DNA from 3 places in the Micromonospora sp. AB353 genome. Region 3 is predicted to be linked to each of the others. Evidence: riboswitches for the same ligand, from Rfam matches in the RefSeq annotation. Region 3 holds a riboswitch; each other region holds the start of a gene.
What was found. A riboswitch is a leader RNA that binds a small molecule or an ion and turns the genes downstream of it on or off. The one in region 3 is predicted to bind cyclic di-AMP.
Positions count from the first base shown of each region.

Region 1: another riboswitch for cyclic di-AMP. It lies ahead of ACPCK6_RS23980 (transglycosylase family protein); the one in region 3 lies ahead of ACPCK6_RS08750 (coiled-coil domain-containing protein).
Region 2: another riboswitch for cyclic di-AMP. It lies ahead of ACPCK6_RS05070 (C40 family peptidase); the one in region 3 lies ahead of ACPCK6_RS08750 (coiled-coil domain-containing protein).

Region 1 is NZ_JBMVFV010000074.1:7,024-13,845, reverse strand. Features, by position in the region: gene ACPCK6_RS23995 (SDR family oxidoreductase) at 1-204, opposite strand, end outside; gene ACPCK6_RS23990 (winged helix-turn-helix transcriptional regulator) at 237-713, opposite strand; gene ACPCK6_RS23985 (LLM class flavin-dependent oxidoreductase) at 761-2,323, opposite strand; cyclic di-AMP (ydaO/yuaA leader) riboswitch at 2,495-2,640, shown strand; gene ACPCK6_RS23980 (transglycosylase family protein) at 2,639-3,283, shown strand; gene ACPCK6_RS23975 (YbaB/EbfC family nucleoid-associated protein) at 3,469-3,918, shown strand; gene ACPCK6_RS23970 (M4 family metallopeptidase) at 4,076-6,139, opposite strand; gene ACPCK6_RS23965 (transglycosylase domain-containing protein) at 6,552-6,822, opposite strand, start outside.
Region 2 is NZ_JBMVFV010000006.1:82,990-89,811, forward strand. Features, by position in the region: gene ACPCK6_RS05060 (pyridoxamine 5'-phosphate oxidase family protein) at 37-582, opposite strand; gene dcd (dCTP deaminase) at 661-1,239, shown strand; gene ACPCK6_RS05070 (C40 family peptidase) at 1,304-2,335, opposite strand; cyclic di-AMP (ydaO/yuaA leader) riboswitch at 2,349-2,483, opposite strand; gene ACPCK6_RS05075 (lysozyme family protein) at 2,722-3,345, shown strand; gene ACPCK6_RS05080 (hypothetical protein) at 3,436-4,125, opposite strand; gene ACPCK6_RS05085 (ATP-binding cassette domain-containing protein) at 4,122-5,009, opposite strand; gene rplA (50S ribosomal protein L1) at 5,092-5,808, opposite strand; gene rplK (50S ribosomal protein L11) at 5,897-6,328, opposite strand; gene nusG (transcription termination/antitermination protein NusG) at 6,516-6,822, opposite strand, start outside.
Region 3 is NZ_JBMVFV010000012.1:90,705-97,526, reverse strand. Features, by position in the region: gene ACPCK6_RS08780 (DsbA family protein) at 1-178, opposite strand, end outside; gene ACPCK6_RS08775 (redoxin domain-containing protein) at 175-672, opposite strand; gene ACPCK6_RS08770 (BON domain-containing protein) at 732-1,406, opposite strand; gene ACPCK6_RS08765 (hypothetical protein) at 1,567-1,971, opposite strand; gene ACPCK6_RS08760 (STAS domain-containing protein) at 2,390-2,749, shown strand; gene ACPCK6_RS08755 (SRPBCC family protein) at 2,851-3,303, shown strand; gene ACPCK6_RS08750 (coiled-coil domain-containing protein) at 3,329-4,405, opposite strand; cyclic di-AMP (ydaO/yuaA leader) riboswitch at 4,410-4,540, opposite strand; gene ACPCK6_RS08745 (cation diffusion facilitator family transporter) at 4,685-5,599, opposite strand; gene ACPCK6_RS08740 (HelD family protein) at 5,704-6,822, opposite strand, start outside.

The DNA of each region.
Region 1 (6,822 bases), on a different contig from region 3:
ACCGGCGTGCTCCGCGGCGGCGGCGACCGACGCGGGGTCGGTGACGTCCAGGCGTACCGGGGTGACGCCGGGCAGGTCCACGGTGTCCGGGTTGCGCGCGCCGGCCCAGACGGTGGCGCCACGCGCGGCGAGTTCGGCGGCCAGGTGCCGGCCGAAGCCGCGGTTGGCGCCGGTGACCAGGGCGGTGCTTCCAGCGATCTTCATGTGTCGCTCCGAGGTGTGGTGAGGGAGGGGAGTCAGGCGGACAGCAGGCCCGGACCGGGCAGGACGGCGAGCTCACCGGGCGGTACGTCGTGCCCGGCGTCGCAGCGCAGCCGGGCGTGCACGGGGGCGCCGCACTTCTCGTGGGCCACCCGGACCGCCGGGCCCGCCTCGTCGGCGGCGTGCTCGTCGCCCCACTGCCGCAGCGCGACGAGCACCGGGATCAGGTCGCTGCCCTTGGCCGTGAGCACGTACTCGTCGCGGGTGCGCTGCCCGGGCTCGCGGTAGGGACGCCGGTCGAGCAGCCCGTCGGCGACGAGCTGCTTGAGTCGGGCGGCGGCCACCGGCTCGCTGACGCCGACCCGCCGGGCGAAGTCGTCGAAGCGGCGGGTGCCGAACGAGGCCTCCCGCAGCAGGAGCAGTGTGGTGCGGTTGCCGACCACCTCCAGCGCCCGGGCGATCGAGCAGTTGGCGGTGGACCAGGAGTCACGCTGCGCGAGGAGGTCCGTCATGGCGTCGACGGTACCCACCTGACTTAGGAAAACAAAAGTCAGCTACCTCACAGCTGGCCGGGGAAGAATCCGTGCCGGGCCAGCGGCTCGACGATCTGGTGCTCCTCGTACGACAGGTGCGACAGCAGCGTGTCGGTGAGCAGGTCCACCGCCTCCTGGAGCCCGGTGAAGTCGCCGGGCCGGCGGACCAGCTCCACGAGTGCCCGGTCGACGCTCTCCACCACGCCGTGGATCACCACGTGCTCCTCCTCCAGGCGGTCCAGCACTGCCGCCAGCCCGGCCTCGGAGCGGCGCAGGTGCGGGAAGATCGAGGCGTCCTCCAGCCCGTGGTGCTGGGTGACCATCGTGCAGTACGCCGCGCAGTACGCCCCGAGCGTCCAGTTGTTCTGCCGCATGGTCATCTCGTTCAGCGCGGCTCGCGCCCGGCCCGGCGAGACACTGCCCTGCTTGACCTGTTCCAGCAGGTCGCGCACCTGGGCCAGCTCCTGGCGCAGATGGTCGTGCACGTCCACCAGGTGCTGCCCGGCGGCCTGTCCCCGGGCCGGGTAGACGTGCCCGGCCGGCGGCGGCGGGGCGCTCGGGCGGGTGGACTCGTCCCAGGGGCGGCGCGCGCTCAGGCGTACCCCGGGGTCGGGGGTGGGGGTGACGCCGAGCGTGCTCGGGCCGCCGGCGGTGGTCTGCTCGTCGGCGGCCGTGCGGGTTCCGCCGGCGTGCGTGGCGCGCTCGGCGGCGACCAGCTCCCGCACGGCGGGCGCGACCTCCTGGCCGAAGATCTGGATCGCGCGCGGCTCGTCGCTGCCGAGGATGAACGTGGTGATGCCGTGCTCCAGCGTGAGCCCGGCCAGCTCCTCCACCCACTGCTCCGGCGGCCCGGCGAGGAAACCGGCCGACGAGCGGGCGAACGTGCCGGTCACGTTGAGCATGCGGCGGATCGCGGCCGGGTCGCGCCCGGCGGCCCGGGCGCCCTCGTCGACGAGCGCGTTCAGGGCGGGCAGCTCGTCGGGGCCCTTCGGCAGGTACGACAGGGACGGCAGCCAGCCGTCCGCGGCGCGGCCGACCAGGCGCAGCATGCGCGGCTTGTACGCGCCGACCCAGATGCCCACCGGATGTGCGGGCGCCGGACCGCGCTTGGCGCCGACCACCCGGTAGTGCTCGCCGTCGACGCGGATCATGCCGCGACGGTCGGTGTCCCAGACCTCGCGGATCACCCGGATCGCCTCGTCGAGCGCCTCGACGGCGGCGCCGGGGGACAGGCGCCGCCCGCCCGCCGCCTCGATCGCGTCCCAGAACGCGCCCGCGCCGAGGCCCAGCTCGACTCGGCCGCCGGTGAGCAGGTCCAGGCTGGCGACGCTGCGGGCCAGCACCACCGGCTGGCGCAACGGCAGGTTGAGGACGTTTCCGGCCAGGCGGACACGTTCGGTCGCGGCGGCCACGTAGGACATCAGCGTCCAGGTGTCCAGGAAGCCCGGCTGGTAGGGATGGTCCTGGAACGTGACCAGGTCCAGCCCGACCTGCTCGCAGAGCCGGGCTAGCGCCACCACCTGGTCGGGCTGCCCGGCGGCGGGGGTGACGAAGCCGCCGAAGGTCAGCTCGTGTCCGTGATCGGTCATCCGTCAAGCCCTCCCGTGATCTTGCCTGGCCCTGCCACCGTAGCGCCGCCGCCGGTCGCCCGGCCGGGTGAAGAGCGTCACAAGAAGTGGACGATCGTCGCAAATCGCCCCTAGCGTCGGTTTCGTTCGCAGACGCGGACACCACGGGCCGGAAACGCCAAATCCCGCCGCCGGCCCCGGTAACCGAACCTCGTGCGGGAGCGGGGGAACCACACGTTCCACGGTGCATCGTCACCTCGGGGTGAAGCCGCCACCGGCGGCCGGGCTCCTCGGCCCGAACCCGACAGCTCACCTCGTCGGCGTGGAGGAATCCACATGGCAACTGAATACTCAGCCCGAAGCCGCCGTACCGCTCTCGGAACGGTCCTGGTCGGCGCCGCCGTCGGGGCCGCTACCCTCGTCGGCCCGGCCGCCCCGGCGAGCGCGGGCGTCAACTGGGACGCGGTCGCGCGCTGCGAATCAGGCGGCAACTGGAAGATCAACACCGGTAACGGCTACTACGGCGGGCTCCAGTTCTCCCGCGCCACCTGGAACGGTTACGGCGGCCAGAAGTACGCCGCGCGCGCCGACCTGGCCAGCCGGTCCGAGCAGATCGGCGTCGCGGAGAAGGTTCTGCGCGGCCAGGGCATCGGCGCGTGGCCGGTCTGCGGCAAGAAGGGCGGTTCGACGAGCGCGGCGACCCGGTCCGAGCGGGCCACCACGAAGGCGGCACCGAGGAAGGCGGCGCCGAAGCGGGCCGCCGCGACGAAGGCGGCGCCGGAACGCGCCACGACGAAGGCGGCGCCGCGGCCGTCGTCCGGCGCCGGGGAGTATGTGGTCCGGCGCGGGGACACGCTGTCGGAGATCGCCGTGGCGCAGCGCGTCGACGGCGGCTGGCGGGCCCTGCACGAGCGCAACCGGGCAGTGGTCGGCGACGACCCGGGCCTGATCTTCCCCGGTCAGTTGCTGCGCCTGCGCTGACCTCGTCCGAGCGCCCGGCCGGTTCGCCCCGGCCGGGCGCTCGTCCGTCCGCGACACGCCGTGTGGCCGGTGTCCGGCCTGCTCGCGGCGCCGGGACGCGACCCGGACCGGCCGGTGACCGCGATTCGTCGGAGCCGGTTGCTAGGGTCACGCATGCTCGGCTAAGACGTGAAGAAAGCGCGGATATGACCAACGACCCGTTCTCGGCGGCCGCGAGCATCGACGAGCTGCTGACCCGCACGCAGCAGGCGCTCACCGCGATGCGCTCCCGGGCCTCGGCGCACGCCGACGGCGAGCCGGGCGAGCTGCTGCTCGCCGAGGGCACTGCCGCCGGCGGCCGGGTCCGCGCGGTCGCCGTCCAGGGTGGCCGGCTCGATTCCGTGACGATCGACCCGGAGCTGGCCGGCGAGCCTCTCGACGTCCTCTGCGGACACCTCGTGACCGCCGCCAACGCCGCGTTGTCCGAGCTGGACGACCGGGTCAGCGCGTCGGCCCGGGCCGACGCCGACGCGCTCGCCGCCCGGCTCGGCAGCATGGGCGACCAGGCCGAGCTGTTCGGCCGCGCGATGCACGAGGCGGCCGCCCGGATCCACCGCGACCGCGGTGCCGCGTCCCGGGCCGGGCGCGCGGTCTGACCCGACCGCACCCGCCCCGGCACGACGAGGCGCCGCACCGCACGCGGCGCCGGCCACGCGCGACGCGGCGCCGGCCTGGCACGACGAGGCGGCCGGCCTGGCACGACGAGGCGGCCGGCCGCCGGGGAGGACGACGACCGGCCGCGCTACGACACGGTCAGCTCAGGGTGACCGCGGTGTCGTCGACGACGAAGGACGTCTGCAACGAGCTGTCCTCCACGCCGCTGAACGAGATGGTCGCCGTGGTGCCCGCGAGCGACGAGATGTCGAAGGACCGCTGCACGTAGCCGGTGGCCTTGTTCAGGTTGGAGTACGTGGCCAGCGTGGTGCTGCCCGCCTTGACGGTGAGCTTGTCGTACGCGGTGCTGGTGGTCGACTCCGCGCTGTCGATGTGCAGCCAGAAGCTCAACGTCGCCCGGCATCCGGCCGGGATCGTCACCGACTGGCTGAGCGTGTCGGTGTGCGACGAGCCGTACCCGTCCAGCCACGCCTTGTACGAGCCGCCGTGCGCGGCCTGGCCGCTGTCGGTGGTGATGACGCCGGACGAGGCGCTCCAGTTCACGTTGCCCGACTCGAAGCCCGGGTTGGCGAGCTTGTTGCCGGAGCAGCCGCCCGACGGCGGGGTGGTCGTGGTGCTCGGGGTGGGCGTCGGGGTGCCGCCGGAGCAGGTCGGGTCACCGGACTGGGCCGGCACGCTCACCGCGTCCCAGGCCGCCTTGACCGTGTTGAACTCCGCGCAGCTGCCCGGGTAGAGGTTCTTCGCCGCCTGCAGCGTCCAGGTGCGGTACTTGAGGTACGACGAGGACGAGGTCTTCAGCAGCATGCCGTTGTACATGATCTTCATGGCCTTCTGGATGCCCAGGCCGGTCACGCTGCTGCCGTTGCAGGTCGAGCTGGACGGCTGCCCGTTGGTCGGGCTGCTGCCGTTGGCGAGCAGGTAGAACCAGTGGTTGCCCGGGCCGGCCGCGGCGTGCACCTCGGTCGACGGGATGCTGCTGGAGTAGCAGTTCGGGTCGCCGAGCGCCGACGGGTTGTACATGTTGCGGATCGGGCCGGAGCCGACCAGGTTGATCTTCTCGCCGACCAGGAAGTCCGGCGCGTCGTAGCTGGACGGCTCGTTGGCGAACCACTCGGTGGCCGCGCCGAACGTGTCGGCCACGAACTCCTGCGTGCCGCCGCCGGAGATGCCGCCCGGGGTGTTGTCGTCGATGCCGTGGCCGATCTCGTGCGCCACCACGTCCAGCGAGCCGATCCACTGGCCGGCGGTGTTCTTGCCGATCTGCACCTGGCTGCCGTCGTAGTAGGCGTTCTGGTCGTTGAGGCCCACCCGGATCGGCCAGTAGCCGCCGTTGCCGTTGGCGCCGTTACGGCCCAGCCACTGGGCGAGCATCTTGTGCTCGGTCTGCGCGGAGAACAGCGCGTCCACGCAGCCGGTCTCCTTGTTGGTGGCGGTGCCGTTGCCCCACACGTCGTCGGAGCCGCTGAACGTGGTGTTGTTCGCCGCGTCCTGGCAGCTCAGGTTGGTGACGGTCGGGTCCTTCATGGTGTACGTGGAGCCCGACTGGGTGGTGTTGAGCGTGAGCGGGCTGGGCCCGTTCCAGGCGCCGGTGCCGGTGCCGCGGACGACGTGCTCCTGCTTGCGCAGGACCGCGCCGGTGCGGGCGTCGACGTCGACGGTGAGCCGGCTGGGGCCGTCCGCGCCGGTGCCGCGAACAGTGGTCTCCCAGGCCAGCGCCGGTGCGGCGCCGAGCGTGTAGACCACGAGCGTGGTGCCCTCGACCGCGCTCACGGTCTTGAGCTGGGCACGCGCCGTCTTCGCGGCGGCGGCCGGGGCCAGCGCGGGCGTGGTGGCGAGGGCGCCGATGGGCCGCTGCTGGGCGACCGAGGCGTACTTCAGGTTGCCGGCCGAGTCCGTGGCGAGCACGAAGTCGCCGCCGACCACCGGAAGGCCCTTGTAGGTGCGCTCGTACGGCACGTACTGGGTGCCCTCGGAGGAGATGACCGGCTTCTGGACGAACGCGTCGTCGGAGCCGGCCTGCAGGTAGGCGGGGCGGTTCGCGACCAGGGCGCGGGCCGAGTCGGCGGCGGTCGCGCGGGCCTGCGCCGGGTTCGGGGCGGCGGGTCCGGGTGGCGCGGCCTGCACGGCGGCGGCGGTTCCTGCGGCGAGCAGGCCGGCCGCGGCGGCGCCGGTGAGCGCGGCGAGGCGAGGTGAGAGTTTCACGGGGGTTTGCTCCTGTTCTACAGGCGCGCCGCACGGAGCCCGGTGGGGACGGGCGGCGCGGTGGTGCGAGGCAGGGTGACGGCCGGTCACCGGAGCTGCCGGCGTGGCTCCGGGTCGACAGATCGACCGTCGCGATTCGCCGGGGGTCGGCGGCTCGCTGGTGCACAATCACACGCCGCGCGAGCCCGGAGCAATAAGTGACCTGGGCAACGACTGACAGTCGGGCGTGTCGCCGCACGCGTCGATTCAGGTAACCATGATCTTCAATAGGCCCTGATCAGGGCGAACATCGTCGGCGGTGGATGGATGCCGGTGCAAATTGCGGACGTTGCCGCTGTGTGCGAATGGCGCGCATAGACGCGAGGCCGCCGACCGGGTGGCCGGGCGGCGGCCGAGCCGCCGCCCGGGCGGGTCAGCGCGGGCCACGGGTCCGGGTCGGCGACACGGTCGGCAACGGTGGCAGCGACGGCGTCAGCGTCGGCCGCGAGGTCGGCCGCCCGGTCGGGTCCGGGCTCGGGCTCGACGAGGACGGGCTGGGGCTCGGCGACTCCGACGGTGTCGGCGCGGCGGTGGTCGGCGGCGGTGGCGCGGACCGCGTCGGCTCCGGGGTCTCGCCGGGGAACGTCGGCTGACCGAAGCGGTACTTCTCCGGGTCGAGCTTCATCGCCGCGGTGGCCCGGGTC
Region 2 (6,822 bases), on a different contig from region 3:
CTCGGACGGGGCCGGCACCGTTCGTCGTGGGCCAAGTCAGGCGGCCGGGCGTCGGGTGTCGAAGCCGTGCCGGCCGCGCCGGCCCTCGGCGGCGAGCGGGTCGCGCCGGGCCGGCGCGTCGCCGCGGGGGTCGAGCCAGACCCGCACCTGCGGCGGGGCGGCGCCGGGCTGGGCCACCGGGTCGCGCCGGGTCAGCATCGCCACCTCGACGGTGAACTCGAACAGCCGCCAGTCGCCCTGCGGCGACGCGCGGGCGATCCGGGCCAGCCGCGTCACGGTGGCCGGGTCGGTCACCGGCCGTGCGCGCCCCGCGATGTACGCCTCGTCGTCGCTCTCCTCCGGCGGGAACGAGTGCAGCGCGTAGCGGCCGTCGCGTTCGAGGTCGCGTCGCTTCGGCGAGTCGATGACGAAGCACCAGAGGCCGTCGGCGGTGATCACCGGGGAGACCGGGTGGACGCGGGGGCCGCCGTCGGCGCGGACCGTGGCGAGGTAGCCGAAGCCCGGCCCGTACTGCTGCATAAGGAGGCGGATCTCGCCGGCGAGGCGGGGCTCGTCGGCGGCGAATTCGGACCAGGAAGCCATGTGGACACTCTATCGAACACGTGTACGAAGATGTAGTGCGACACGCAGGTCACCCGTACCGGTCGCTATGGTGTTCCGATGCTGCTCTCCGACCGCGACCTGATCTCCGAGATCAAGGCCGGCACGCTCGCGCTGGAGCCCTTCGAGCCCACGCTGGTGCAGCCGTCGAGCATCGACGTACGCCTGGACCGGCTGTTCCGGGTCTTCAACAACCACCTCTACACGCACATCGATCCGTCGGTCCAGCAGGACGACCTGACCTCGATGGTGGAGGTGCCGGAGGGGCAGCCGTTCGTGCTGCACCCGGGCGAGTTCGTGCTCGCCTCCACGCTCGAGGTGATCTCGCTGGGTGACCAGCTCGCCGGCCGGCTGGAGGGCAAGTCGAGCCTGGGGCGGCTGGGGCTGCTGACCCACTCGACAGCCGGTTTCATCGACCCGGGCTTCTCCGGTCACGTCACGCTGGAGCTGTCGAACGTGGCGAACCTGCCGATCACGCTCTGGCCGGGCATGAAGATCGGGCAGCTCTGCATCTTCCGGCTCTCCTCGCCGGCCGAGCACCCGTACGGCTCGGCCGTCTACGGCTCGCGTTACCAGGGGCAGCGCGGTCCGACGCCGAGCCGGTCCTGGCAGAGCTGGCGCACCTGGCCGACGCGCTGACCGCGCCCGCAGTTGTTAATAGGGGCCCCCTCCTCTACCGGAGGCGTTAAGAGGGGGCCCTTCCTTACACCCGGCCGTAGCTGTTGATGTCGCCGTCGTCGACCCGCTTCATGGTGATCGGCTTGCCGGACTGGGAGGCGTGCACCACCCAGCCGTCACCCACGTACATCGCCACGTGGTGCAGGTCGCCGTAGTAGAAGACGAGGTCACCGGCGCGCAACTCGGCCCGGCTGATCCGCTTCGTCACGCCGTGCTGCTGGCGTGCGCTGTGCGGCAGCGAGACGCCGCCCTTCGCCCAGGCGGCCATGGTGAGGCCCGAGCAGTCGAAGTGGTCCGGTCCGGCCGCGCCCCAGACGTAGATCTTGCCGATCTGGGCGCAGGCGAACTTGACCGCCGCTCCGGCCGGGCCACCGGGGTAGCCGGACGGACAGGGCGCCGGGCGCAGCGGGCCGCCGCCACCCTTGCCGTACACAGTGAGCCGCAGCTTCTCCAGCTTGGCGATCTCGGCGTCGATCTGCTTCTTCTTCGCCGCGAGCTGGGCCTCGGTACGCGCCAGCCCGGCGACCATCTCGTCCAGCGGCTTCTTCTTCGCCGCCAGCTCGTCGCGCAGCGCGGCGACGGAGCGCACCTGCTCGTGCTGGCGGTGCGCGAAGCGGTCGAGCAGCTCCAGGCCGTTGACCAGGTCACCGGGCGAGCGGCTGCCCAGCAGCGCGTTGACTGTGGAGAGGTTGTCGCCCTTGTAGGCGTCGGCGGCGAGCCCGCCGACCTGGCCGAGGGCGGCGTCCACCCGGGCCTGGAGGGGTGCGATCTGGCGGCCGAGCGCGTCGGCCTGCTTGCGCCGCGCGGCGAGCTGCTCACGTACGGCGTTGACCTGTTCGATGACCGGTTCGAGCTTGTTCCAGTCGCGGTCGATCTGGGCCTCGATCTCGGCGACCGAGGGTTCGGCGTGTGCCGCCGTGGCGCCGCCGGTCAGGACGACTGCGGTGCCGACCAGGGCGGCGAGGGCTGTGGTGAAGCGGGACCAGCGGGTACGCGGCACAGCCGTGGACCGGTCGACCGACCGGCTCGACGACGGCCGCGGGGCATGGAGTGCCACCGGGCGTCCGTACTCCTTCTTCCGTACCGCCTACCGGGTTAGCTGACGGATTCGGGCGGGAAGGGAGCCGCCCTACCGCATCGCTGCGGATTCACCCCAGGTACCTGGTTCCCCGGCTCGCCCGGAGGCGACTCGGCGGTGTCGGACCGTCACCGACCGGGTTGGACGGTGAGACGTGCGGCCGACGATTCACCAGAGTAGGGACCACCGTTATCGATCCGCAACTTCCAGCGCCGTGACACTCCGTACGCGATGCGGGGCCGCACCGAGGATAGAGGTGAAATTTTCTTTCAAGGCTGATTACCCACTGGAAAGCTATTGACCCTCGCGGGTGTGCGGAGTGAGGGTGGAGACGCAGTGACCCCCATCCCTGTCCAGGAGGTTCGATGCACCTCTCCGCCCCGCCGTCGGGCAGACGGATACTGCTCGCCGCCGCAGTGGCGACAGCCACCGCGCTGGCGACGACCGGCCCGGTGACCGCCGCGCCGGACACGTCCGCGCCCGCGAGCGACAGGCAACAACAGTACGCCGCCGCCGCGGCCGAGTACGGCGTGCCGCAGAACGTACTGCTCGGCGTCTCCTATCTGGAGTCCCGCTGGGACACCCACACCGGACAGCCGAGCACCAGCGGTGGCTACGGCCCGATGCACCTGACCGACGCCGCGCACATCCTCGCCATGCCGGGCAGCGCCCACGTCGACGAGGACGAGGACCCGCGCGGCGACGACTCCCGCCCGCTGAAGCTCGACCCGGCCACCGCCGCCGCACCGGAGCGGGAGACCCCGCTGCCGCCCGCCTCGCTCCAGACGCTCGACGCCGCCGCCGCGCTCACCGGGCTCGACGCGGGCACGCTGCGCACCGACCCGGCCGCGAACATCCGCGGTGGCGCGGCGCTGCTGGCGTCGTACCAGAAGGCGCTGGGTGGGCCGTGCGTGACACCGAGTTTCGCTTACCGCCCTGCGCGGGTCGCCCGTCGTCGCGGGACCTTCGACCGTGCCGGAGCACGGTGACCAGCGGTCTTTGGGTGGAACTACCGCACCAGGTTACGCGACGTACGCCGCAGCACCAAATCGTGCCGAGTGCTCCCGGTCACCCGTCGCTCAGGCCCGGGTACGCCGCGCCCAGGCGTAGCCGGTCAGCGCCACCGCCGCCCAGAGCGCCGCCCAGCAGGTCAGCAGCAGACCCTCGCCGGCCGCGACCGGCCCGGTGAGCGCCCGCGCGGTCGCCATCACCGGCGGGGCCAGCCACGGCACGACCGAGCCGGACAGCCCGAGCACCACGACCCCGACCGCGCCGGTGACCAGCACCGCGACCCCGTAGCCGGCGCTGCGCGTCACCGCCCGGCTGGCGAGCGCGCCGAGCGCCACCGCCGCCGGCAGCGCGAGCAGGTGTGCCCAGAGCCCCAGGGCCACCCCGGCGAGCACCGGCCGCTCCCCCGGCCCGACGGCAGCGGTGACCCCGCCCAGCGGCCACGGCAGCGCCAGCGCCAGCAGCACCACGGCGAGCCCCGCCACCAGCGCCGCGATCAGCCCGGCCGCCCGTTCCCGGGCCGGGCCGGCCACCACCCGGGCCATCCGGCGCTGCACGTCGGGTTCCACGTCCAGCAGGATCTTGGTCTGCCAGGCCAGCACCGGGAACAGCACCACGGCGGAGACGCCGTAGGCCTCCGCCGGTCGGGCCCGGCCACCGCCGTAGAGGACGCCGAGGACGAGCAGGCCGGCCAGGACCGGCGCGAGCGCCCGTCCGGTACGCAGGAAGCCGGCCAACCGCAGCCGGACCAGCGCGATCACCGGGTCACCTCGGACGCCGGCCCGGGCCGGGCGGAGCCCTCGGCCTCGGCACCGGCCTGGTCCGGGGAACCAGCGGCGGACGCGCCGCCCGGCCCGCCGGTGCCCGACGGGCCGGCGGAGGCCGGCACCGGGTGCGTGGCCGGGGGCGGGACGGCGTGTTCGCGTACCCGAAGGATCTGGTGGCCGTCGGCGCGCAGGCGGGCGACGGCGGCGGCCAGCCCGGCGGCCGGCACCGCGAGCTCGACCACGGCGACGGCCGCGCCGCCCGACGACGCCTCCTCGGTCACCGTGCCGCCGGTGACCGACAGGTGCCGAGCGCCCGGGAGCCGGACCGTCTCGCCCCGGTGGTCGCTGACCAGCACCGTGCCGCCGCCGGCCAGCACCTCACCGATGATCTCGGGGACCGCCTCGCGGGCGGTGGCGTCCAGCCCCTCCCAGGGCTCGTCGAGCACCAGCAGGCCGGGCGGGCGCAGCAGCGCCTGAGCCAGGCCGACCTTCTGCGCGGTGCCCTTGGACAGCCGCGGCAGGCGTACGTCGTGGAAGGGAGTCAGGCCCAGCCGCTCCACCCAGTGGCGCACCGCCCGGTCGGCGACGGGGCCGGGCAGGCCGGCGACGCGGCCCATCGCGGACAGGTAGGCCCCGACGGTGAACGGCTGGTCGGCGGGGAAGCGTTCCGGCACCCAGCCGACGACCGGCGGCCGGTCGGTGACCCGGCCCCGGCCCGGGCGCAGCACCCCGGCGGCGAGCTGGAGCAACGTGGACTTGCCGGCGCCGTTGCGGCCCAGCACCACCGCCGCCTCACCCGGGCCGACCGCGACGTCGACCTGCCGCAGCACCCACGGGCCGTGCCGGTGGTAGCGGAGCCAGACGCCGTCGAGCCGCATGCGCCCGAGCGTGCCACACCGGACAGACGGACGGGGCCCCGCCACAGCGTGGTGGCGGGGCCCCGTCCGGGAGTACGCGTGCTCAGCCCTCGGCCGAGCCCTCCTGGAAGTTCTTCACGACCTTCGGGTCGACCGGGACGCCCGGGCCCATCGTGGTGGTGAGGGTGACCTTCTTGAGGTACGTGCCCTTGGCCGCGGACGGCTTGGCCCGCAGCACCTCGTCCAGCACCGCGGCGTAGTTGTCCACCAGCTGGTTCTCCGAGAAGGAGGCCTTGCCGATGATCAGGTGCAGGTTGGAGTGCTTGTCCACCCGGAAGGTGATCTTGCCGCCCTTGATGTCCGAGACGGCCTTGGTGACGTCCATGGTCACGGTGCCGGTCTTCGGGTTCGGCATCAGACCGCGCGGGCCCAGGATCCGCGCGATCCGGCCGATCTTGGCCATCTGGTCGGGCGTGGCGATCGCCGCGTCGAAGTCCAGCCAACCGCCCTGGATGCGGGCGACCAGCTCGTCGGTGCCCACCTCGTCCGCACCCGCGGCGACGGCCTCCTCGGCCTTCGCGCCGGCGGCGAAGACGATCACGCGGGCGGTCTTACCGGTGCCGTGCGGCAGGTTGACCGTGCCGCGGACCATCTGGTCCGCCTTGCGGGGGTCGACGCCGAGGCGCATCGCGACCTCGACCGTGGCGTCGAACTTGGTGTTGGTGGTGTCCTTGGCCAGCTTGACGGCCTCGACGGGGGTGTAGAGCTTCGACCGGTCGATGACCTCGGCGGCCTTGCGGTAGCTCTTGCTGCGCTGCATTTCTGGTGACTCCTGTGGTCTCTGGCGGGCGCGCGGCGTGCGCGGCCCTCCCACGAACAGAAAGATCGGGTGGAGCGGTGGAGCGAGATCAGTCGGCGACGGTCAGGCCCATCGACCGGGCGGTGCCGGCGATGATCTTCTCGGCCTGGTCGATGTCGTTGGCGTTGAGGTCGGCCATCTTCTTCTCGGCGATCTCACGCAGCTGGGCGCGGGTGACCGAGCCGACCTTCTCCTTGTGCGGGACGCCCGAGCCCTTCTGCACGCCGGCGGCCTTGATCAGCAGCCGGGCGGCGGGCGGGGTCTTCAGCACGAAGGTGAACGTGCGGTCCTCGTAGACGCTGATCTCGGCGGGGACGATGTCGCCCCGCTGGGACTCGGTCTGCGCGTTGTAGGACTTGCAGAACTCCATGATGTTCACGCCGTGCTGGCCGAGCGCGGGGCCGACCGGCGGCGCCGGGGTGGCCTGGCCCGCCGGGAGCTGAAGCGTGAACGTCTTGACGAGCTTCTTCTTCGGAGGCATGTCTCTTCCTGGGGCTTGGAACTGGGATTCTCGCCGGTCCGCGGGCGCGCACGGTCAGCACGGTGCGGACAGCCGACGTTCTAGGGTAGCGCAGCCGTCGGCCACCCTCCGCGCCGAGGTCGGCGGGCGGCGAAACGGCGCACCGGCGGCCACCCCGAAAGGGGCGGGCCGCCGGTGCCGACGTACGTCAGATCTTGGCGACCTGGTTGAAGTTCAGCTCGACCGGCGTCTCCCGGCCGAAGATCGACACCAGCACCTTGAGCTTCTGCTGGTCGGCGTTGATCTCGCTGATCGTCGCCGGCAGCGACGCGAACGCGCCGTCGGTGACGGTGACCGAGTCGCCGACCTCGAAGTCGAGGACCTTGACCTCGGGCTTGGCCTTCTTCTGCTCGGTCTCGACCGCCGGGGCCAGCCACTTGAGAACCTCGTCGAGGCTCAGCGGCGCCGGCCGGTCGGCCCGGTCGGTGGCGCCGACGAAGCCGGTGACCCCCGGG
Region 3 (6,822 bases):
CGTCGGCCCGCTGGCGCAGCACCTCGGCCAGGTTCGGGTACGCGGCGCCGCAGAACCGGCACTGGAAGTCGCCGTACTCGACGATGGTGACCGGCGCGTCCACCGGCCCGCGGACATGGTCGCGGTCGGTCACCGGGATCCGCAGCCGCGCGGTGGTGACCTGAAGTGGCGTGGTCATCCGGCACTCACCCGCCGATCCGCGTCCAGCCGTTCCAGCGCGTCGAGGATGCCGTCCACACCCGGGTTGACCTCGGGCGGGGACAGATGGCTCCAGGCCACCCGGCCGTCCGGGCCGATCACCACGAGCGCCCGGTCCGACTGCCCGTGCGGCGCGTACGCACCGTACCGGCGTGACACCTCACCCTTGGGCTCGAAGTCGGCGAGCAGCGGGAACCGGATGCCCCGGCTCTCGGCGAACGCCCGGTGCGAGTCGACGCCGTCCACCGAGATGCCCAGCAGCACCGCGCCGTACCGCTCCAGCTCGGGCAGGGCGGCCTGGTACAGGGTCATCTGCTCGCCGCACACAGGTGACCAGTCCGCCGGGTAGAACGCCAGCACCACGGGACGCCCCCGGAACTGCCCGGGGCCCACCTCGCGCCCGTCCGGCGTCGCCGGCAGCGTGAACCCGGGCGCGTCCGTGCCCGGTGTGATCAGCCCGTTCGGATCACTCATGCCGCCCACGATGCCCGCGGCCCGGGTGAGGCGGGCTCACCCGGGCGGGGTGGTTCCCGTCATCGCACGGCGAGGTGGTTGCGCACCTCCCGGATGCCCGGCGCGTTCCACACCACCCGCTCGATCTCCTCGCGTTCGCCGGGCGAGTGGACCCGCCCGTCCAGCAGCACCGTGTCGCCGTGCACCCGCACGTCGACCTCCTCGGCCTCGGTGGCGCGGTTGCGGGCCAGCGCGTCCACGATCCGCTCGGCCAGGTCACCGCCGTCGGCGCGCACCGCGGGGCGTACCGCGATGCCGTTGCTCACCCCGCACACGCCGGTGAGCCGGGCGACCGAGCGTTCGGCGGCCCGCCGCTGGTACTCCCACTCGACCTCGCCGTGCAGCGTGACCCAGCCGTCGGCCACCGTCACCTGCAACGCCTCGATCGGCACGAACGCGTCCCACTCCAGCGCCCGTACGGCCGCGACGGCGATCTCCGGGTCCTCCCGCCCGGCCGCGGTGTCGATCCGGACGGCGAGGTCGTTGGCGACCGCGCGGACCCGGGCGACCCGGTGCGCGGCCCGCTCGGCGGCCCACTTCTTGGCGTAGCTGTCGACCCGGCCGGTGAGCGTCACCACGCCCTCGGTGACGGTCACCCCGATCTCGTCCGCCCCGACCCGGGGTTCCCAGGTCAGCTCGTCGAGCACGGCGGACTGGATGTCCCGGTCGGTACGGGTGATCGTGTCGGTGGTCATCCGGCTCTCCCTCCCGTCGATCGCGGCACGGGCACGTGGTCCCGCACCCGCGATCCTGCGCGCGCCCCGGGTGAACGGCCCTCACCCGCCGTGGGTGAGGCAGCACGAGGGCCGCCCCCGGGACTCCCGGGAGCGGCCGTCGTGGTGTCGTACGGGCGGGTCAGCCGTCCAGGCCGGCCGGCGAGTTCGGCCGATCCACGTCCACGAACTCGATCTCCTCGGCGGCCCGGTCCCGGCTGCCGGCGGCGCGCGCCGCGGTGCCGGCGGCCCAGCCGATCGCCGCGCCGGTGAGCGCCGCCGCGATCAGCAGCGTCCAGGGCAGGGCGGGCCGGCGGCCGGCGAGCGCGTCGAAGGCGAGGGACGCCCGGCGGCGTGCCTCGTCGGCGGCGGAGCCGACCAGGTCGGTGGCGTCGTCGGCCAGGCCGGAGGAGCTGCGGCGGGCGGTCCGGGTGGCGTCGCGCACGCTGTCACCGGCGGAACCGACGGCGGAGAGCAGGTTCTGCCACGCCTGGTCGGCGACCCGCTCGGCCTTGCCCCGGCGGTCCAGCAGGTTGGATCCGAACATCGTTCTACCTCCTCGGGTGCCGAAGGCCGGCGGCCACTTCGGACTCCGGTGTCCATCCGGCGGGTTCACTGTCTCGGGCAGTGCCCCACCGGCGCACGCGGCAAACCACGCGGTGGTGCCCGGCCGTGAGCAGCGAACGGGACGAACCACCCGAACGCGCCGGGACCGGTGCCGACGGGACGTGCGTGCGCCAGCTACCCTGGTCGGCGGATCGGCGGGCCCGCCCGGTCGCACGGTTGGCCGCGGCCCGCCGTACAGGGGAAACTGGAACCCGGAGGTCCGGATTGAGTACGCCCAGGTGTGCCCAGTTCGCGAATTGCTCATCCCGGGGGGTGGCGACCGGGCCGTTGGAGGAATACTCTCGGTCGCGGCCCGCGTACTGATGAGGCGCCCGTCATGGGCGAGTGGAGGTGCTCGCGTGAGCCTGTCGATCGTGAAGTCGGTGCGGCCGGGTGGTGTCGTCCAGATCGCGCCCCGTGGGGAGATCGACGTCGACACCGCGTACGAGGTGCGGGAAGCGATCGCCGAGGTGCTCGCGAAGGGCCGTCCCTCGCGGATCGAGCTGAACATGCGGCTCGTCACGTTCATCGACTCGGTCGGCATCAGCGCCATGGTCGCGGGCTTCCAGACCTGCGAGGTCAGCGGCGTCAAGCTCGTGGTCACCGAGCCGAGCCGGTTCGTGCACCGGCAGCTCTGGGTGACCGGCCTGCTCGGCCTGTTCGGCGCGCCCGAGCCGTGGTTCGCCGACGACACCCCCGAGGTGCTGCCCGGCGCCTGAGCGCCGTTCACACCCCCTGCGGCCAGGGGACCTTCTACCCGTTGCCAGTCCGGCGTCGGTACGGGACGATCGTCGCGACGCACGACGGCGAGGGGGCCCGCTTGCAGAGCAGCGACAGCTTCAGCTACACCGTGCAGGCCCGGTGCACCCGGGCCGACGCGGTGGCCCTGCTGGGTGACCTGAGTCGCCAGGGCGAGCTGCATCCGCTGATCGTCCGGGTCCGGAAGCTGCCGGCCCGGCCGGGCGCGCTGGCCAGCTACGCGATCACCGACCGGCTGCAACTCGGCCCGCTGCACTTCCCGGTCACGTACCAGGCGGACGTGCTCGTCGCGAGCGAGGACGAGGTCGTCACCGTGGCGCGGCAGCAACCCGCGACGACCGTCCGCAACCACACCCGCCTGCGGGACGAGCCGGACGGCACGGTACGCATCGACGTGGAGATCACGCTGACTGCGCCGGCGCCGCTGTTCGGGTACGCGTTCCGCCAGGCCCGGGCGGCTCACCTGGGCCTGGCGGCTCGTCTCGGGGCGACCCTGGAGGGCCGGCCGGCCTGATCCGGCCGACCCTCTCCGGGTGTGCTCAGTACACCGACAGGTGCACGTGGTTGGTGTGGTCGCTGGACGGGTCACCGTTGCCGCCGCTGTACGACTTCCACCCGCTGCTGGGCAGCCAGATCTGCTTGAACCAGATCACGTAGAGCACGGCGAGCGGGTCGGCGTTGCGCACGAAGTACGCGGCCAGGTTGTTGCCGTACGTCCGGTCACCGCCGGTGGCGACGCCGCCGAAGCCGTTCTTCTGCGCGGCGAAGTCGCAGGCCCGCCCCTTCGGATGCTCACCCGAGCCGCTCGGCCGGTGGCACGAGACGTACCTGGTGAAGCCGGCCGCCTTCGCCTGTTGCAGCGCGTGCAGCGTGCGCGGCGTGATGCAGCCGTTCGCCGGGGTCGGGTCGTTGACGCTGCACGACTCCGACGGCCAGGAGCCGTCCGAGTTGCGCGGCGCCGGTTTGGCGTTCTTGCCGGAGGTGCCCTGGACGCTGCCACCGCCGCTGCTGCTGCGCGACGCGCGGTCGTTCGCCACCTCCAGGGCGCGCTCGGCCTGTTCCTTGCGCTTGGCCATCACCGTCACCTGCTTGCGCTGCTCGAGGATCTCCCCGTCGAGCTGGGCGCGGGTGCGGGTGGCCTCGTCGCGGGTGGCGATCAGGTCGCGCAGCGTACGGTCCTCGTGCGCGGCGACCTGTTCCAGCGCGGCGGCCCGGTCCATGAAGCCCTCCGGGCTGCTGCTGCCCAGCAGCGCCCCGGCGGTGCCCAGGCGGCCGTTGCGGTACGCCACGACGGCGATCTCGCCGACCTTGGCGTCGCGGACGGCGAGCTCGGCGCCGACCGTCTTGAGCTGGTCGTTGAGCTGTTTCTGGCGGGTCACCGACCGGTTCAGCGCGGCCTTCGCCTCCAGCCAGCCCTTGCTGGCCGCGTCGAGCTGGGCGCGCAGTTCCGGCGTGCCGCCCTCGTCGTCGCCGCCGGGCGCGGCGGCGAGCAGGCCGGTCGCCGGCGCCGCGGAGGCGGGGGAGACCGGAACGGTCGCGACGCCGAGGGTCAGCGTCGCGACGAGCAGGGCCGCCAACCGGGCGGCCGTCCGTCGTACAGGTGCCACTGGGGGCATTCACACGTCCTTCCGTCAACGCCGACCGGGTTAGCTGACGGGTTCGGGACGGAAGATCCCTACCGCTGACGCGGATGCACCCCACGTACGTGGTTCCCCGGCTCGTCCCTGCGGACGATTAGGCGACGGCCGCCCCACCGGGGCCGGGTGGCGTCCGCGGGTGCGGCCGCGACCGAGACTACCGGCGCTGCCCGGGCGCGGCTCCGTCGAGCAACGCCACTAGGCGGGGCAAAACCGGCATAAGACTACATTAGCCACAGTGATTTAAGTGTGTCCTAATCACCACTCGGTCTTGCCGCACACTCCGGCCGACGCTCCGGGTTCGACCTGCAACGTGGCGTGATCGATGGAGAAGTCCTCGTGCAGGGCGGCCCGCGCGGCGGCCAGCACCCCGGCCGGGTCCGCGCCCGGGTCGGTGGTCAGGTGCGCCGAGGCCACCTCCATGCCCGAGGTGAGCGTCCAGACGTGCAGGTCGTGCACCTCGGCCACGCCGGGCACGGCCGCCAGCCGGTCGTGCACGGCGGTGACCTGGAGGTGCTCCGGCGCGGCCTGCACCAGGATGCGCAGCGCGGCCCGGCCGAGCCGCCAGGTGCGCGGCAGGATGAACAGGCCGATCCCGACGGCGACCAGCGGGTCCGCCCACCACCAGTCGGTCACCGCGATGACCAGCGCCGCGGCGATCACGCCGAGCGAGCCGAGCAGGTCGCCGAGCACCTCCAGGTACGCCCCGCGCAGGTTGATGCTCTCCTTCGCCCCGGCGCGCAGCAGCGCGAACGCGACGATGTTGGCGAGCAGGCCGAGCACCGCCACCACGAGCATCGGGCCGGCCAGCACCTCCGGCGGCTCGCCGAACCGGCGTACCGCCTCGACCAGGACGTAGATCGCCACGGCGCCGAGCAGGACGGCGTTGGCGAGGGCGGCGAGCACCTCCAGCCGGTAGAGCCCGAACGTGCGCTGCGGGTCGGTGCCGGCGCGGCGGGTGGCGGTGATCGCGGCCAGCGCCATGCCGATGCCGAGGACGTCGGTGAACATGTGCCCGGCGTCGGAGAGCAGCGCCAGCGAGCCGGTCGTGAACGCGGCCACCGCCTCGACCACCATCAGGGCGGCGAGCAGCGCGAAGGCGGCCCAGAGGCGGCCCCGGTGGCGGTGCGCCGCGTTGGTCACCGCGCCGCTGTGGTCATGACCTGCGCCCACGCCAACACCCTTCCTGCCCCGTACCGGCCAGGCCCAATGTATGTTCACATCGCTATGTATGCAACTGAACTGTGGGTGACGGCTGGATCAACGTCGGGTGTCCGTCAGACGGGATCGAGCGTGGTGAGCCGCTGGGTGGCCCGCGACAGCGCCACGTACAGCGTGCGCACACCCGAGCCGGGGTCGGCCCGGATCTCGCTCGGTGCCACCAGCACCACGCCGTCGTACTCCATGCCCTTGGCCTGCAGGCTGGTCACCACCTGGAGGCGGCCCGCGCCGAGCCCGCCCAGCCAGCCGGCGACCTCGTCCCGGCGCGGCACCGGCGTGATCACCCCGACGGTGCCCTCCACCTGCGCGAGCAGCGCCTCGGCCGCCTCGACGGTGGCCGCCGGCAGGTCGGCGGCGGGCACCGTGCGCTCGACCGGCGGCACGCCGGTGGACCGCACCGCGTCGGGCAGCGGCAGGTCCGGGTAGAGGCGGCGGATCTCCGCCGCCGCCACCGCGAAGATCTCCGCCGAGTTCCGGTAGTTGGTGGTCAGCTCGTAGCGGTGCCGCTTGCGCCGGCCCAGCGCCTGGTCACGGGCCCGGTCCAGCTCCTGCGGGTCGCCGGTCCAGGCGGTCTGCGCCGGGTCACCGACCACCGTCCAGGACGCCAGCCGCCCGCGCCGGCCGACCATCCGCCACTGCATCGGCGAGACGTCCTGCGACTCGTCCACCACCACGTGCGCGTAGTCGCGGTAGTCGTCCGGACGCTCCCGCGCCGCCGCGCGGGCGGCGCGCTGCCGGTCGGCGTACGTGCTCAGCTCGCGCACGCCACCGGCGAGCTGGTACGGGTCGCGCTTGGGCCGGGCCCGCCGCACCGGCTTGCCGAGCAGCGCGTCCAGCTCGTCCAGCAGCGCGATGTCGGCCACCGTCAGCCCCTCGGTCGCCAGCGTCCGGTACGCGTCGCCGAGCAGCCGGATCTCCGCCGAGGACAGGACGCCCCCGGCGTATCGGCGCAGCCGGTCCGGGCGGGCCAGCCAGTCCAGCACGTGCCGCGGGTGCAGCCGGGGCCACCACGCCTTGAGGAACTCGCGGAACTCCGGCCGCTCGATGATCTCGTCCTCGAACGCGGGCTGCTCCGGCAACCGGCCCACCCGCAGCGTACGGGCCTGCGCGTAGAGCGCGGCGAGCACCGCGTCGAACGCCGCCCGGCGTACCTCGTTGCGGCGCGCGCCACGGGC